Linked DNA regions of Pseudosulfitobacter pseudonitzschiae. The protein of the gene in region 2 interacts with the protein of the main gene of each other region in a pairwise test. Links are inferred from orthologs where the notes say so. Each region holds a gene or a part of one and is shown on either strand. Other genes may lie near its edges. The genes, in order: mrdA and SULPSESMR1_RS06120.

Evidence for each region.
Region 1: the proteins of SULPSESMR1_RS06120 (region 2) and mrdA interact in binary tests that used the Escherichia coli proteins (3 or more experiments, as listed by UniProt). The link is inferred for Pseudosulfitobacter pseudonitzschiae from one-to-one orthologs.

Annotation. Positions count from the first base shown.
Region 1 is NZ_CP022415.1:71,997-78,846, reverse strand. What follows is about bases 1,810-4,809. They hold mrdA (penicillin-binding protein 2), read left to right. Parts: upstream 1,810-2,337; coding sequence 2,338-4,281; downstream 4,282-4,809. Other genes in these bases: rodA (rod shape-determining protein RodA), read left to right, coding at 4,278-4,809; SULPSESMR1_RS00355 (rod shape-determining protein MreD), read left to right, coding at 1,810-2,341. Also shown: SULPSESMR1_RS00365 (rod shape-determining protein), read left to right, coding at 1-830; rod shape-determining protein MreC, read left to right, coding at 921-1,805; more of SULPSESMR1_RS00355, read left to right, coding at 1,802-1,809; more of rodA, read left to right, coding at 4,810-5,417; SULPSESMR1_RS00340 (2-hydroxyacid dehydrogenase), read left to right, coding at 5,421-6,350; SULPSESMR1_RS00335 (shikimate dehydrogenase family protein), read left to right, coding at 6,361-6,850. UniProt on the Escherichia coli protein: Catalyzes cross-linking of the peptidoglycan cell wall. Responsible for the determination of the rod shape of the cell. Is probably required for lateral peptidoglycan synthesis and maintenance of the correct diameter during lateral and centripetal growth.
Region 2 is NZ_CP022415.1:1,271,677-1,278,619, reverse strand. Bases 2,246-5,338 are described here. They hold SULPSESMR1_RS06120 (penicillin-binding protein 1A), read right to left. Parts: upstream 4,991-5,338; coding sequence 2,501-4,990; downstream 2,246-2,500. Other genes in these bases: SULPSESMR1_RS06115 (N-acetylmuramoyl-L-alanine amidase), read right to left, coding at 5,102-5,338; prfB (peptide chain release factor 2), read right to left, coding at 2,246-2,394. Outside these bases: SULPSESMR1_RS06130 (amidase), read right to left, coding at 1-1,124; more of prfB, read right to left, coding at 1,270-2,245; more of SULPSESMR1_RS06115, read right to left, coding at 5,339-6,319; SULPSESMR1_RS06110 (pyridoxal phosphate-dependent aminotransferase), read right to left, coding at 6,416-6,943. UniProt on the Escherichia coli protein: Cell wall formation. Synthesis of cross-linked peptidoglycan from the lipid intermediates.

The DNA.
Region 1 (6,850 bases), 1.2 Mb from region 2 along the record:
TCCGCCCGATGCGCGAAGGTGTGATTGCCGACTTTGACACAGCCGAAGAGATGATCAAACATTTCATCCGCAAGGTTCACAAACGGTCGACCTTTTCAAAGCCCAAGATCATCGTATGCGTGCCGCATGGCGCGACACCCGTTGAAAAACGCGCGATCCGTCAGTCGGTTCTGTCCGCAGGCGCGCGCCGTGCGGGACTGATTGCCGAACCGATTGCAGCGGCCATCGGGGCCGGCATGCCCATCACCGACCCCACCGGCAACATGGTCGTGGACATCGGCGGTGGCACCACCGAAGTGGCGGTTCTGTCGTTGGGCGACATCGTTTACGCCCGTTCGGTCCGTGTTGGTGGCGACCGCATGGACGAGGCGATCATCAGCTATCTGCGCCGCCAACAGAACCTGCTGGTTGGTGAAACCACGGCCGAGCGTATCAAGACATCTATCGGCACCGCCCGTATGCCCGACGACGGGCGCGGCACGTCGATGCAAATCCGTGGCCGCGACCTGCTGAACGGTGTGCCCAAGGAAATCGAAGTGACCCAAGCACAAATCGCCGAGGCGCTGGCCGAGCCCGTGCAGCAAATCTGCGAGGCGGTGATGACCGCACTGGAAACCACGCCACCCGATCTGGCCGCCGACATTGTCGACCGCGGCGTGATGCTGACCGGTGGCGGTGCGCTGCTGGGTGATCTGGATCTGGCCCTGCGCGAACAGACGGGGCTGGCCGTGTCCATTGCGGACGAATCGCTCAATTGCGTTGCATTGGGCACCGGCAAAGCGCTGGAGTTCGAAAAACAGCTGCGTCACGCCATCGACTACGACAGCTAAGCCTAAGGCCCCTTTGCAAAAAGGGGCCACTTGCGGCACAGTTAATGCACGATCCCGCCGCGCCGATCAAACCGCAGGTGAGACTTCACATTGGCAAAAGACCGCTCTTCATCCTCTGACTTTGTCGCCCCGATCCGGCGGTTGTTGACGGCTGTGCTGGTCTTGGCGCTGATCGCCACCTTTATCGTCTGGCGCATCGACAGCCCGCGCGTCGAACGGTTCCGTGCGCAGGTCACAGACCGGATCGTGCCGAATTTCGACTGGGCAATGGCCCCCGTCACCGGCACCATCAATCTGGTGCGCAATTTCCGCAGCTATCAACGTATCGCCGAACAAAACGCCGAACTGCGCCGCGAATTGCGCAAGATGCAGGCATGGAAAGAGGCCGCCGTTCAATTGGAGCAGGAAAACGCACGGCTGCTGGACCTGAACAATGTGCGGCTGGACCCGCGTTTGACCGTGATCTCGGGCATGGTGCTGGCCGACAGCGGCTCACCCTTTCGGCAATCGGTGCTGCTGAACGTAGGCGCGCGTGACGGGCTGGTGGATGGCTGGGCCACGATGGACGGTATCGGCCTTGTGGGGCGGATTTCCGGGGTGGCAGAGAACACCGCCCGAGTGATCCTGCTGACGGACGCATCCAGCCGTATTCCTGCGACCATCCAGCCATCAGGCCAGCGCGCCATCGTGGCAGGTGACAACAGCGCCACACCGCCGGTCGATTTTCTGGAAAGCCCAGATCTGGTCCGCCCCGGTGACCGTGTGTTCAGTTCGGGTGATGGCGGCGTATTTCCCGCAGGCCTGCTGATCGGCGAGATTGCCAAAGACCCCGGCGGGCGCTTGCGTGTGCGTTTGGCTGCCGATTACGAGCGGCTCGAATTTCTGCGGGTGTTGCGCCACTATGGAAACGAGCCGGTAAGCGACACCGCCCAGATCATCGCCCCCCACTCACCACCGGCAGAGGTGGGCGAATGAACAAGCCGTCGCAAATTCACCTGTGGCTGATGCGTGCCGCATTTTGCGTGCTGGTGCTGATGATTCTGTTCTTTCAGCTTCTGCCCCTGCAAACCCAACCCGGCCAATGGGCACCGCCCGATCTGCTGATCGGCTTTGCCTTTGCATGGTCGGTGCGACGGCCCGAGTTTGTGCCACCCCTGATGCTGGCAGCATTGTTGTTGCTGGCCGACCTGCTGCTGCAACGCCCGCCGGGATTATATGCGGCGCTGGTGCTGCTTGCCTGTGAAAACCTCAAGGGACGGGCGCGGGCGCTGCGCGCCTCGACACTAGTAGCCGAGTTGCTGACAGCGGCCATGCTAATGATCGGGGTGGCTATCGCCTACCGGCTGGTGCTGAAACTGATGTTGATTGATACTGCCCCGATGGGCCTGTCGCTGCTGCAACTAGGGTTGACGATACTCAGCTATCCTATTGTGGTGCTTGTCACGCACGGCATCATGCGCGTCCGTAAAACCGGACCGGGCGATCTTGAGACGGCAGGAGGCCGCATATGAAACGCACCCGCGTCGATACCGAAGCCAGCCACCGCAAGATTTCACGCCGCGCTGCCGTTCTGGGCGGCGTGCAGCTGGCCTTTGTAGCGGGGTTGGCAGCGCGGATGAACTTTTTGCAGGTCGATCAGGCCGACCAGTTCCGCCTGCTGGCTGAAGATAACCGGATCAAAGACAGTCTGATTCCACCCGTGCGCGGCGAGATTTTTGACCGAAACGGCGTGCAACTGGCCAAAAACATCCCGTCCTACCGTATCGTCGTAAAACGCGAGGATATCGGCGATGTCGATGAAGCGCTGGAACGGTTGAGCCGCGTGGTCAAACTGGACCCTGCCGAGCTGGAACGCGCGATGCTGGAAATGAAGCGTTCGGCCCCGTTCCATCCGATCACCATCGCGGAAAACGTGTCGTGGGAGGACATCAGCCGCGTCAGCGTCAATGCCCCCGCCCTGCCCGGTGTGACACCCGAGGTCGGTTTAAGCCGTATTTACCCGCTTGGGTCCGATTTCGCCCATGTTCTGGGTTATGTCGGGCCGGTCAGCGACTATGACCTGCAACAGATCGAAGCGCCGGACCAGTTGTTGCTGATTCCACGCTTTCAGATCGGCAAGGTCGGCATCGAAGCCAAGCAAGAGGACCGCTTGCGCGGCAAGGCCGGTGTGAAACGCGAAGAGGTAAACGCCACAGGCCGCGTGATGCGCGAACTGGATCGCCGCGAAGGGCGTCAGGGTTCGGACGTTCAGTTGACCATAGACGCAGCTTTGCAAAACTATGTGCAGGCGCGACTGGGCGAGGAAAGCGCGAGTGCGGTGGTGATGGATTGCGAAACCGGCGATCTGGTGGCGATTGCCTCCTCTCCGTCCTTTGATCCCAACCTGTTCGTGCGCGGCATTTCGGTGGCCAACTACAGGGAACTGACCGAAAACACGTTCCGCCCGTTGGCGTCCAAATCGGTGCAGGGGGCCTATCCCCCCGGATCGACATTCAAGATGATGACAGCACTGGCCGCATTGGAAGAGGGCATGGCCCAACCCGAAGAGACGGTCTATTGCCCCGGTTACCTTGAGGTGGCCGACCGCCGCTTTCACTGCTGGAAACGCGGCGGGCATGGCTATGTCGATCTGCAAAACAGCCTGAAACAGTCTTGCGACGTCTACTACTACGATCTTGCACTAAAGGTAGGCATCGAGAAAATCTCGGCAATGGCGAAACGCTTTGGTCTTGGGGTACGTCATGACGTGCCGATGTCGGCCATTTCCCAAGGTCTGACCCCGACCAAGGACTGGAAACGCCGCGTGCATGGGCAGGACTGGGTGATTGGTGACACGGTCAATGCCTCGATCGGTCAGGGTTATATGCTGGCGTCGCCGCTGCAACTGGCAGTGATGGCCGCGCGTATCGCCACGGGGCGCGATGTGTCGCCACGTCTGGTGAAATCCGTGGACGGAGTTGAAGAGCCCTCGCTTGCGGGCGAAAGCATGGGCCTGAACGAAAACAACCTGCGCAAGCTGCGCCGCGCGATGTATGATGTGGTGAACGACCGGCGCGGGACGGCCTATGGCAGCCGGATCATCGCCGAAGGCATGCGCATGGCGGGCAAGACCGGTACCAGTCAGGTCCGCAATATTACCGCAGCTGAACGCGCGCGCGGCGTCATCAACAACCGCGATTTGCCGTGGGAGCGGCGCGACCATGCCCTGTTCGTGAACTTCGCGCCATTCGAAAACCCCAAATATGCTGTTTCTATCGTAGTGGAACATGGCGGCGGCGGATCATCGACAGCCGCGCCCATCGCCCGCGACATCACGCTGCAAGCACTCTATGGCGGCGAACCGCCACTGGACGCCTACCCGTCCAAGGACCGTGGCCGCATCAAGACCCAACAGGAAGAACTGCGCGCGGTGCGTCCATTGGCCGATCTGGGCGGATCGGATCAGGCATGAGCTATCTCGAATATACGGTCAAATCCGTCCCTTCCGGATTTCGCAAGATCCTGTTCCTGAACTGGCCGCTGATGATCCTGCTGACATCCGTGGCCGGGGTCGGGTTTTTGATGCTGTACTCTGTGGCAGGCGGATCATACTCGCCTTGGGCCGAGCCACAAATGAAACGTTTTGGCGTGGGTCTGGTGCTGATGGTTCTGGTCGGGCTGGTGCCAATCTGGTTCTGGCGATCCGTGTCTTCTGTCGCCTATGGCATTTCAGTAATCTTGCTGATCGGGGTCGAGTTTTTTGGTTCGATCGGGATGGGGGCGCAGCGGTGGATTGATTTGGGGTTTATGCGCCTGCAACCTTCCGAGTTGATGAAGGTCACACTGGTGATGTTTCTGGCGGCCTACTATGACTGGCTGCCACCGGCCAAGAAGTCACGCCCCTTCTGGGTGCTTTTGCCGGTGCTGTTCATTCTGGCACCCACGGCACTGGTGCTGCGCCAGCCCGACCTTGGCACAGCGATCCTGTTGCTGGCCGCTGGCGGCGGGCTGATGTTTCTGGCCGGTGTGCATTGGTCCTATTTTGCAGCCGTTCTGGCAGCCGGTATCGGGTTGATTACCGCCGTTTTCCAGTCGCGCGGCACCTCGTGGCAGTTGATCAAGGATTACCAGTACCGCCGCATTGATACGTTCCTTGACCCGTCGTCCGACCCCTTGGGCGCGGGCTATCACATTACACAGTCGAAAATCGCACTGGGGTCCGGCGGCTGGACAGGGCGCGGGTTCATGCAAGGCACGCAATCGCGGCTGAATTTCCTGCCCGAAAAACACACCGACTTTATCTTTACCACGCTGGCAGAAGAGTTCGGCTTTGTCGGCGGGGTCTCCTTGTTGGTGCTTTATGCGCTGATCATATTTTTCTGCGTGGTCTCCGCCATGAACAACCGCGACCGCTTTTCGTCGCTGCTGATCCTCGGGCTGACGCTGAACTTTTTCCTCTTTTTCTCTGTGAATATGTCGATGGTCATGGGACTGGCCCCTGTTGTGGGTGTGCCTTTGCCGCTGGTCAGTTATGGTGGCTCGGCGATGCTTGTTCTCATGCTCGCATTCGGCTTTGTTCAAAGCGCCCACATCCACCGACCAAGGTAATATATGATCAACGTACTTTTCGCCGCCCAGCCCGACGGTTGGGACAGCTATGAAACCCCTCTGAAAGAGGCAATCGCCAATGCGGGCGTCGAGGCATTTCTGGCCACAGATATCCCGCCCGCCGATGTCGATTACATCATCTATGCGCCGAGTTCGCCCCTGCAGGACTTTACGCCCTACACGCGGGCCAAAGCGGTGCTGAACCTGTGGGCCGGTGTGGAAAAGATCGTTGGCAACCCGACACTAAAAATTCCGCTGACGCGGATGGTCGACAGCGGGCTGAGTCAGGGCATGTCTGAATGGGTCACCGGCCACACCCTGCGCCACCATCTGGGTATGGACGCGCACATCAACTGCGCCCCCGGCGTGTGGATCAACGTCGCACCCCCACTGGCATGGGACCGCAAGGTAACCGTGCTGGGACTGGGCGAATTGGGCACCGCCTGCGCGAAAATGCTGTCACAGGTGGGCTTTGATGTGACCGGCTGGTCCCGCAGCGCCAAGGATGTCGACGGCATCCGCTGCCTGTCCGGTGACGCAGGCCTGACCGAGGCACTGTCGGGGGCAGAGATCGTCGTGCTGCTGCTGCCCGACACGCCAGCCACCGAAAATACGTTAAACGCAAAAACGCTCGCCCTGCTTGCCAAAGGGGCGTGCATCATTAACCCCGGACGTGGCCCGCTGATCGACGACGACGCGTTGCTGGCGGCACTGGACTCAGGCCAAATCGGACATGCGACGCTGGACGTTTTCCGCATTGAGCCGCTGCCTGAAAAGCACCCCTTTTGGCACCACCCGCGCGTCACCGTCACCCCGCATGTGGCCGCCGAGACGCGGGCGAAATATTCTGCCCTGACCGTCGCCGAAAACATCCGGCGGGGTGAGGCGGGCGAGCCGTTCCTGCATCTGGTAGACCGGTCTGCCGGATACTGAGGCATAGGCGATGTCGCAAATCACACCCGTTAAATCGGGCCTGCAATTGGGCCTGATCGGTGACAACATCGCGCAATCGCGCGCGCCCTTGCTGCACCGACTGGCGGGAGCGCAAAATGGCATCGCTGTGCAATACGACCGTCTGGTGCCACCGGATCGGGGCGAAAGCTTTGATCGGGTCTTTGACCACTGCGCGGCAGCGGGATTTCGCGGCATAAACGTCACCTATCCCTACAAAGAACGCGCAGTCGCCCGCACGCAAATCGTTGACCCGTTGGTGCGTGCCATCGGTGCGATCAACACGGTGATCTTTGAGGGTGACACGCCGCAGGGCTTCAACACCGATTATTCCGGTTTCATGACCGCCTATCAATCGGCGCGGGGCACGCAGGCCCCGGGTACGGTTCTGATGATTGGCACGGGTGGCGTGGGCCGTGCTGTGGCCTTCGGATTGGCAAGTCTTGGCGTGTCGGAACTGCGTCTGGTGGACCGCGACTTTG
Region 2 (6,943 bases):
TCATATGTTTCAAAGGCTTTCACGGCGGTCTTGAACCAGTTGCTGCGCACAACACTGGCCGCGTGAACCTGCATCCCGGACAGCGCCATGCCGCGTGCGATCTCCCAGCGGGCGGTGTCCTTGAGGTATTCGTGCTGGTCGGGATCGGTATAGAGTGCGGCCAGTCCTGTCCCCACCTGCCACGACCTCAGTGTGATCCAGCTGTCCCACATCGCGTCGGAATCAAACAGCGGGGTCTGCTCGGTCACATGTGCGCCCAGCTCTTCCATCTGCTTCAGGGCATGCTGCGAAATGTCCTGAATGCCATGATCCATCGGCAGTGCGCCGCCCCAATTGCCAAGCCATCCGATGCGCACCCCATCCATACCGCCCGCAATCTGCGGCAACGATGCGGCCTGTGCCAGCTCGTGCGGCTGACGCGGGTCCGGCCCTGCCATCGTGTCCAGCAATGCCGCAAGGTCAGAGGGGTTGCGCGCCATCGGGCCGTTGGTGGCCAGTTGGTGCAGGAAATTGTCACCCTCGGGTTCGGACGGGACCAGCCCCCACGTGGGGCGCATCCCGTAGACGTTGTTCCACCCCGCCGGATTGCGCAATGATCCCATCATATCCGACCCGTCGGCCACAGACAGCATCCCGCAGGCCAGCGCCGCCGCCGCCCCGCCAGATGAGCCGCCTGCCGAACGTCCATGCGCATAGGGGTTGTGCGTGGCCCCGTGCACCGGATTGATGGTGTGCGAGCCAAGGCCGAACTCGGGCGTGTTGGTTTTACCGATCACAATGGCACCGGCAGCCCGCAACCGCGCCACCATCACATCATCTTTTGCCGCCACCTGCCCCGCAAACAGCGGCGACCCCATCGACGTGGGCAGCCCTGCGGCGTTGGCCAGATCCTTGATGGCAATAGGCATCCCGTGCAGCCATCCGGTGCGCGGTCCTTCATCGGCGGCCTTTGCTTCGGCCATCAGTGCATCTTCATCGCGCAGCGACACGACGGCATTAACTGTCCCGTTCACGTCCGCGATGCGCTGCACCGTTGCCTGCATCAGATCGGTTGCGGTCATGGCACCCTTGGCAAGTGCACCCGATTGCGCCAAAGCGCCTTGGAAAAGAATATCATCTGTCATGGCTGCAACTTTGCCGCAGCCATGCGCAGGTTCAAGTGGAATACGTAGCCTCAGGCAAGAAACTGGAAATCAGCCGCCCAGCCATCTTCATAGATGCCTGAACGGGCAATCCCACCGGACCAAAACATGGACCCGCACTGAATACTTAGTCGCCTTGCGCTTCCGACCGGCTTTTGCCGCTGACGTTCAGCGCAAGTGTGGCGCCCATCAGACCGTCCAGATCGCCGTCAAGAACGCCTTTGGTGTCCGATGTTTCGTAGTTGGTCCGTAGGTCTTTGACCATCTGGTAGGGCTGCAAAACATAGCTGCGGATCTGGTTGCCCCAGCCTGCGTCGCCCGCGCTTTCGTGAACTTCGTTCACCAACGCCGACCGCTTGTCCAACTCCATCTGGTACAGACGCGATTTCAACGCTTTCATGGCGATGTCGCGGTTCTGGTGTTGGGACTTTTCCGATGACGTCACCACGATCCCTGTGGGGTGGTGGGTGATCCGCACAGCCGAATCCGTTGTGTTGACGTGCTGACCACCGGCGCCCGACGACCGGTAGGTGTCGATGCGAATATCGGAGGGGTTCACTTCGATCTCGATGTTGTCGTCGACCACCGGATAAACTTTGACCGAGGTAAAAGAGGTGTGCCGCTTGGCGGCAGAATCAAAGGGCGAGATACGCACCAGACGGTGAACGCCGCTTTCGGATTTCAGCCAGCCATAGGCGTTGTGGCCGGTGATTTTATAGGTGGCCGACTTAATCCCCGCCTCTTCGCCTGCGCTCTCGGCGTTCAGTTCGACCTTATAGCCCTTTTTCTCGGCCCAACGGACGTACATCCGCGCCAGCATCGACGCCCAATCACAGCTTTCGGTACCGCCCGCGCCCGAGTTGATCTCGAGGAAGGTGTCGTTGCTGTCGGCCTCGCCGTCCAACAGTGCTTCCAATTCTTTTTGCGCGGACTTCACCGCAAGGGTCTTGAGCGCGGATTCGGCGTCGCTGATGACCTCTTCGTCGCCTTCCATCTCGCCCATCTCGATCAACTCGATGTTGTCGGCAAGATCCTGTTTGATGCTTTCGTAGGTGTCGATGGCATCGACCAGCGACTGACGGTCGCGCATCAGCTTTTGTGCGGCTTCGGGGTCGTCCCAAAGGTTTGGATCCTCGACGCGGGCGTTGAATTCTTCCAGCCGGTATTGCGCAGTTTCCACGCCCAGACGCTGCCCCAGCAGCTCCAGTGATTTTTCGATCTCGGCAACGGTATTTTGGGCCTCGGCGCGCATCGGCTCGTGTCCTTCGGGATGGTGTTGAAATGCGGGTGTAAACCAGCGCAGGACAGGCGGCAAGCCGTCGGATGACGACTGCGCCGCTGTGCTGCGTGTTATCGGGCTAGTACAGTCCGCCCGAGCTAAGCGTGCCGAAGTTTGCCTTTGGTCCCACGGTGGCCTTTTTGCCGGTGGATGTGGTCACTTCGCGGCCCGTGGCGCGGCCCACTTCTTCGACCAGCGGCAGATCGGCGCCCATTGCAAAGCCGCCGTCGAACATCAAGCCAAAGAGCGGCTCTTCACCGTCACGGAAATATTCGGCCACCACGCTTTCACCTGACGCATCGTCACTCAGACGTGCGCCGGTAAAGCGGTCGATCTTGATAAAGTGGCCACCGGGGGGCACGTCGAAATCGCCGCCGCCGTATTTCTTGGTGGCCTCAAGCATAAAGCGCTGGAACACGGGGCCGCACATGCCGCCACCCGACGCGCCGCGCCCCATATCGCGGGGCGTGTCAAAGCCGATGTAGCAACCCGCAACGATGTTGCTGGTAAAGCCCACGAACCACACGTCCTTGTTGTCGTTGGTCGTGCCGGTCTTGCCCGCTGTGGGCACCGGCAGGTTCACGGTGCGCGCAGCAGTGCCGCGTTCGACCACGCCGCGCATCATCGACGTCAACTGATAGGCGGTGATCGGGTCCATCACCCGCTCGCGGTTAGAGGCAATGCGCGGGCCATATCCGGGGTCCAGACTGGCCAGTTGGCAATCGGCGCACTGGCGTTCATCGTGACGGTAGACGGTCTTGCCATAGCGGTCCTGCACACGGTCAACCAGCGTGGGTTTGACCCGCTCGCCACCGTTGGCGAACATCGCATAGGCCGCAACCATCTGGTACAATGTAGTTTCTTGCGACCCCAGCGAGTTGGCCAGAAACTTGCCCATCTGGCCGCGGTCGTAGACGCCAAAGCGTTCGGCATAACTGGCCACGGTTTCCATGCCGACCTCTTGGGCCAGACGGATGGTCATCAGGTTTCGCGACCGTTCAATTCCGGTGCGCATGGGGGTCGGGCCGTAATACTGGTTCGATGCGTTCTTGGGGCGCCACATCCCTTGCGGCGTGTTGATCTCGATCGGGGCGTCGACAATGATCGTCGCGGGCGTATAGCCGCTGTCGAGTGCTGCCGCATACACAAAGGGTTTGAACGAAGACCCCGGTTGGCGCTTGGCCTGCGTGGCGCGGTTGAAGACCGAGTTTTGATAGCTGAACCCGCCCTGCATGGCGATCACGCGACCGGTGTTGACGTCCATCGCCACAAAGCCGCCCTGCACCGCAGGCACCTGCCGCAGCGACCAGCCACCGTCGCGCTGGCGCACATGCACAACGTCGCCCACGTCAAAGTTGGCGACAAAATCGCCCTTGAGCCATTTGATATCAGCGCGCGGCACCTCTCCGATGCCCTGCCCTTCGATCCCCAACACAATGCGCTGGTCGCCGACTTCGCGCACCACGGAAGGATACCAACGGCCATTCAGGTCAATGTCACGGGCAACGGTGACGTCGTTCAACGCCTCTTGCCAGCCGTCACCTGTAGCGATCTGCGGGTCGATCTTTTTGCCGGTGCCGCGCCATGTGGATCGGCTACGGTCATAGTTTTCCAGCTCGGTGCGCAGGGAATCGGCGGCAATGGGCTGCATTTCCTGATCAATGGTCGCGCGCACGGTCAGGCCGCCGGTGAAAAACTCGCCTTCGCCGAAGTTCTCGGACAGTTGGCGGCGGATTTCGTCGGTAAAATAGTCGCGCGGGGGCAGCTCTTCCTTGAAGCTTTCAAAGTCGCCGTTCTGCACCGACCGCAGCGGCTGCCCGCGTTCGGAGTCATAGACGGCTTGGGTCAGATAGCCGTTGTCATGCATTTCTTTAAGAACGTAGTTCCGGCGCGCCAGCAGACGGTCCTTGCGGCGCACGGGGTGATAGTCCGATGGCGCCTTGGGAAGTGATGCCAGAAACGCCGCTTCATGTGGGGTCAACTCGCCCAGCGTCTTGTTGAAATAGGTCTGGCTGGCCGCAGCCACACCATAGCTGTTCTGCCCAAGGAAAATCTCGTTCAGGTACAGTTCCAGAATTTTTTCCTTGTCCAACGTCTCTTCGATGCGAGAGGCCAGTATAATTTCCTTGATCTTGCGTTCCGCCTGACGGTCGCCCGACAACAAGAAATTCTTCATCACCTGCTGGGTGATCGTCGAGGCACCGCGCACGTCGCGCCCGCGCGAGCGCACAGCGTCAATCGCCGCCGCCGCAATGCCGCGCAGGTCATAGCCTTCGTGGGTATAGAAATTCTTGTCTTCGGCGCTGATGAATGCCTGTTTGATCAGATCGGGAATGGTGTCCGCAGGGGCAAACAACCGCCGTTCACGGGCAAATTCGTCAATGATCTGACCCTGACCGCTGTAAATACGGCTGATCGTGGGTGGCGTATATTGTGCAAGGCTTTCGTGGCTGGGCAGATCGCGGCCATAAATATAGAAAATCGCGCCGACGCTCAGCGCAATTGCAAGAAGACCCATCGTCAGGGTCGTAAAGATACCGCCGAAAAACGACAGGATAAATCGGAACACGCGGGCGTCCTTTATGAAATCTGCTCAGGGCGCTGTTATAGGGCACGCCCAGCAGCGGGTCAAAACACGTCTGGGTGTCATAATGGCATATTTACGCTTACGCTGCCCTGCCTATTGGCGCACCAAGGGACGCTGAGCCAGATCGGCAGTGCGCCAGGCCAGTATACCATCCGCAATCGCCGATGCCATAACCGCGCGCCAGACCGGATCGCGCAGATTGGCCAAGTCACGTTTCGAACTGAGAAATCCGACCTCGATCAAAATCGACGGCACATCGGCGCTGGTCAGCACGGAAAAGCCTGCCTGCCGTGAGGGGTGTGCGTTCATCGGCCCACCGGCAGCTTGCATCGCGCCGATGATCGTAGCGGCGGCCTGATCGGAACGCGGGGCTGTTTCCTGACGGGCCAGATCCAGCAGCACACCAGCCACTTCGTCGTCGGCCCCGTTCAGATCGGCACCGGCCAGAATGTCCGCGCGGTTGTGCTGGGCGGCCAGTTGCGCGGCGGCCTCGTCGCTGGCGTCATCGGCCAGCGTATAGACAGTGGCACCACTGGCACCGCCCTCGCTGAGAATATCGGCGTGCAGCGAGATGAACAGATCGGCATCCGCCGCATGGGCCACATCCACCCGTCCCGGCAGCGACACGAACTGATCTATGGTGCGCGTCAGAACGACATCCGCCTGCCCGCTGCGGCGCAGCGCCTCGGCCAGCGCTTGCGCCATTTTCAGCATGATATCCTTTTCCTCGATCCCGTCGCGCACCGCGCCGGGATCAACGCCGCCATGACCGGGATCAATCACCACGACAAAGCTGTTGTCGAACTTGGGTAAGACGGGAGGTTGCGCGGCCTGTGTGGCCCAAGCAACATCCTTGGGTGAGCCTGCTCCGGCACCAAAGGCTTCGGGGGCGACACCCTTCAGGGCAACGCTCAAGGTGGCGATACCTGTGCTTTCGTCCACTTTCATTTCGATTTCCGACGGCAACAACGGCTCGGCCATATCCATCACCAGCCGCGACCAGCCGGGACGGAACGGACCAAAGCGCACCGCAGTGATCTTGCCCGCTTCGGGCAACAGGGTTTTGGCGTCGACACCGGACCAGTCGGCCTCGCGGAAGTCGATGACCAGACGCTTGGGATTGTCGAGATGAAACACCCGAAACGGCACGCCCTGACTGAGAGCGATGTTTAATGTGGTGTTGCCGAACCAGCCATCGGAAATGTGGCTGCGCTGGGGGTCAACCCGCGCCAGCGCTGTCAGTTCTTGTGCCCCCGCGCCCGACACACCGGACAGAACCAGCGCACATATCACCATGATCACATACCGCATACTGCCCGTTCCGCCCTTGGTCTTTTCCGGAATGTTTTCCGTGGTGCTTCTGGTCTTGCAAAGACAATATCGCAGCCACCGCGCAGGGGCCATAGTTTACCGCGCGTCCATGAACGCCTTGAGCCGCGTCAGCCCTTCGGCAATGTCCTCGGTGCTGCGGGCATAGGAAAAGCGCAAAGTGTGGCGGCCACGCAGCGGGTCAAAATCCAGCCCTGGTGTTACGGCGACGCCAGCGCGTTCCAGAATTTCGGCAGCAAAGGCACGGCTGTCGTCGGTCAGATCGGACACATCTGCATAGACGTAAAACGCCCCGTCAGGCGGTGCAATCTTGGTGAACCCCGCCTTGGGCAGCCCATCAAGCATCAGCACGCGGTTGGCGCGGTAGACGTCCATATTCACCTGCAACTCATCATCGCAATCCATCGCCGCCAGTGCGGCAACCTGCGCCGCATGGGGTGCGCAGATGAACATATTCTGCGCCAGCCGTTCGACCACGCGCACATGATCCTCGGGCACCACCATCCAGCCCACGCGCCATCCCGTCATCGAGAAATACTTGGAAAACGAATTGATGACATAAGCCTCGTTGGTCAGTTCAAGTGCTGTGACCGCCTTGGCCTCGTA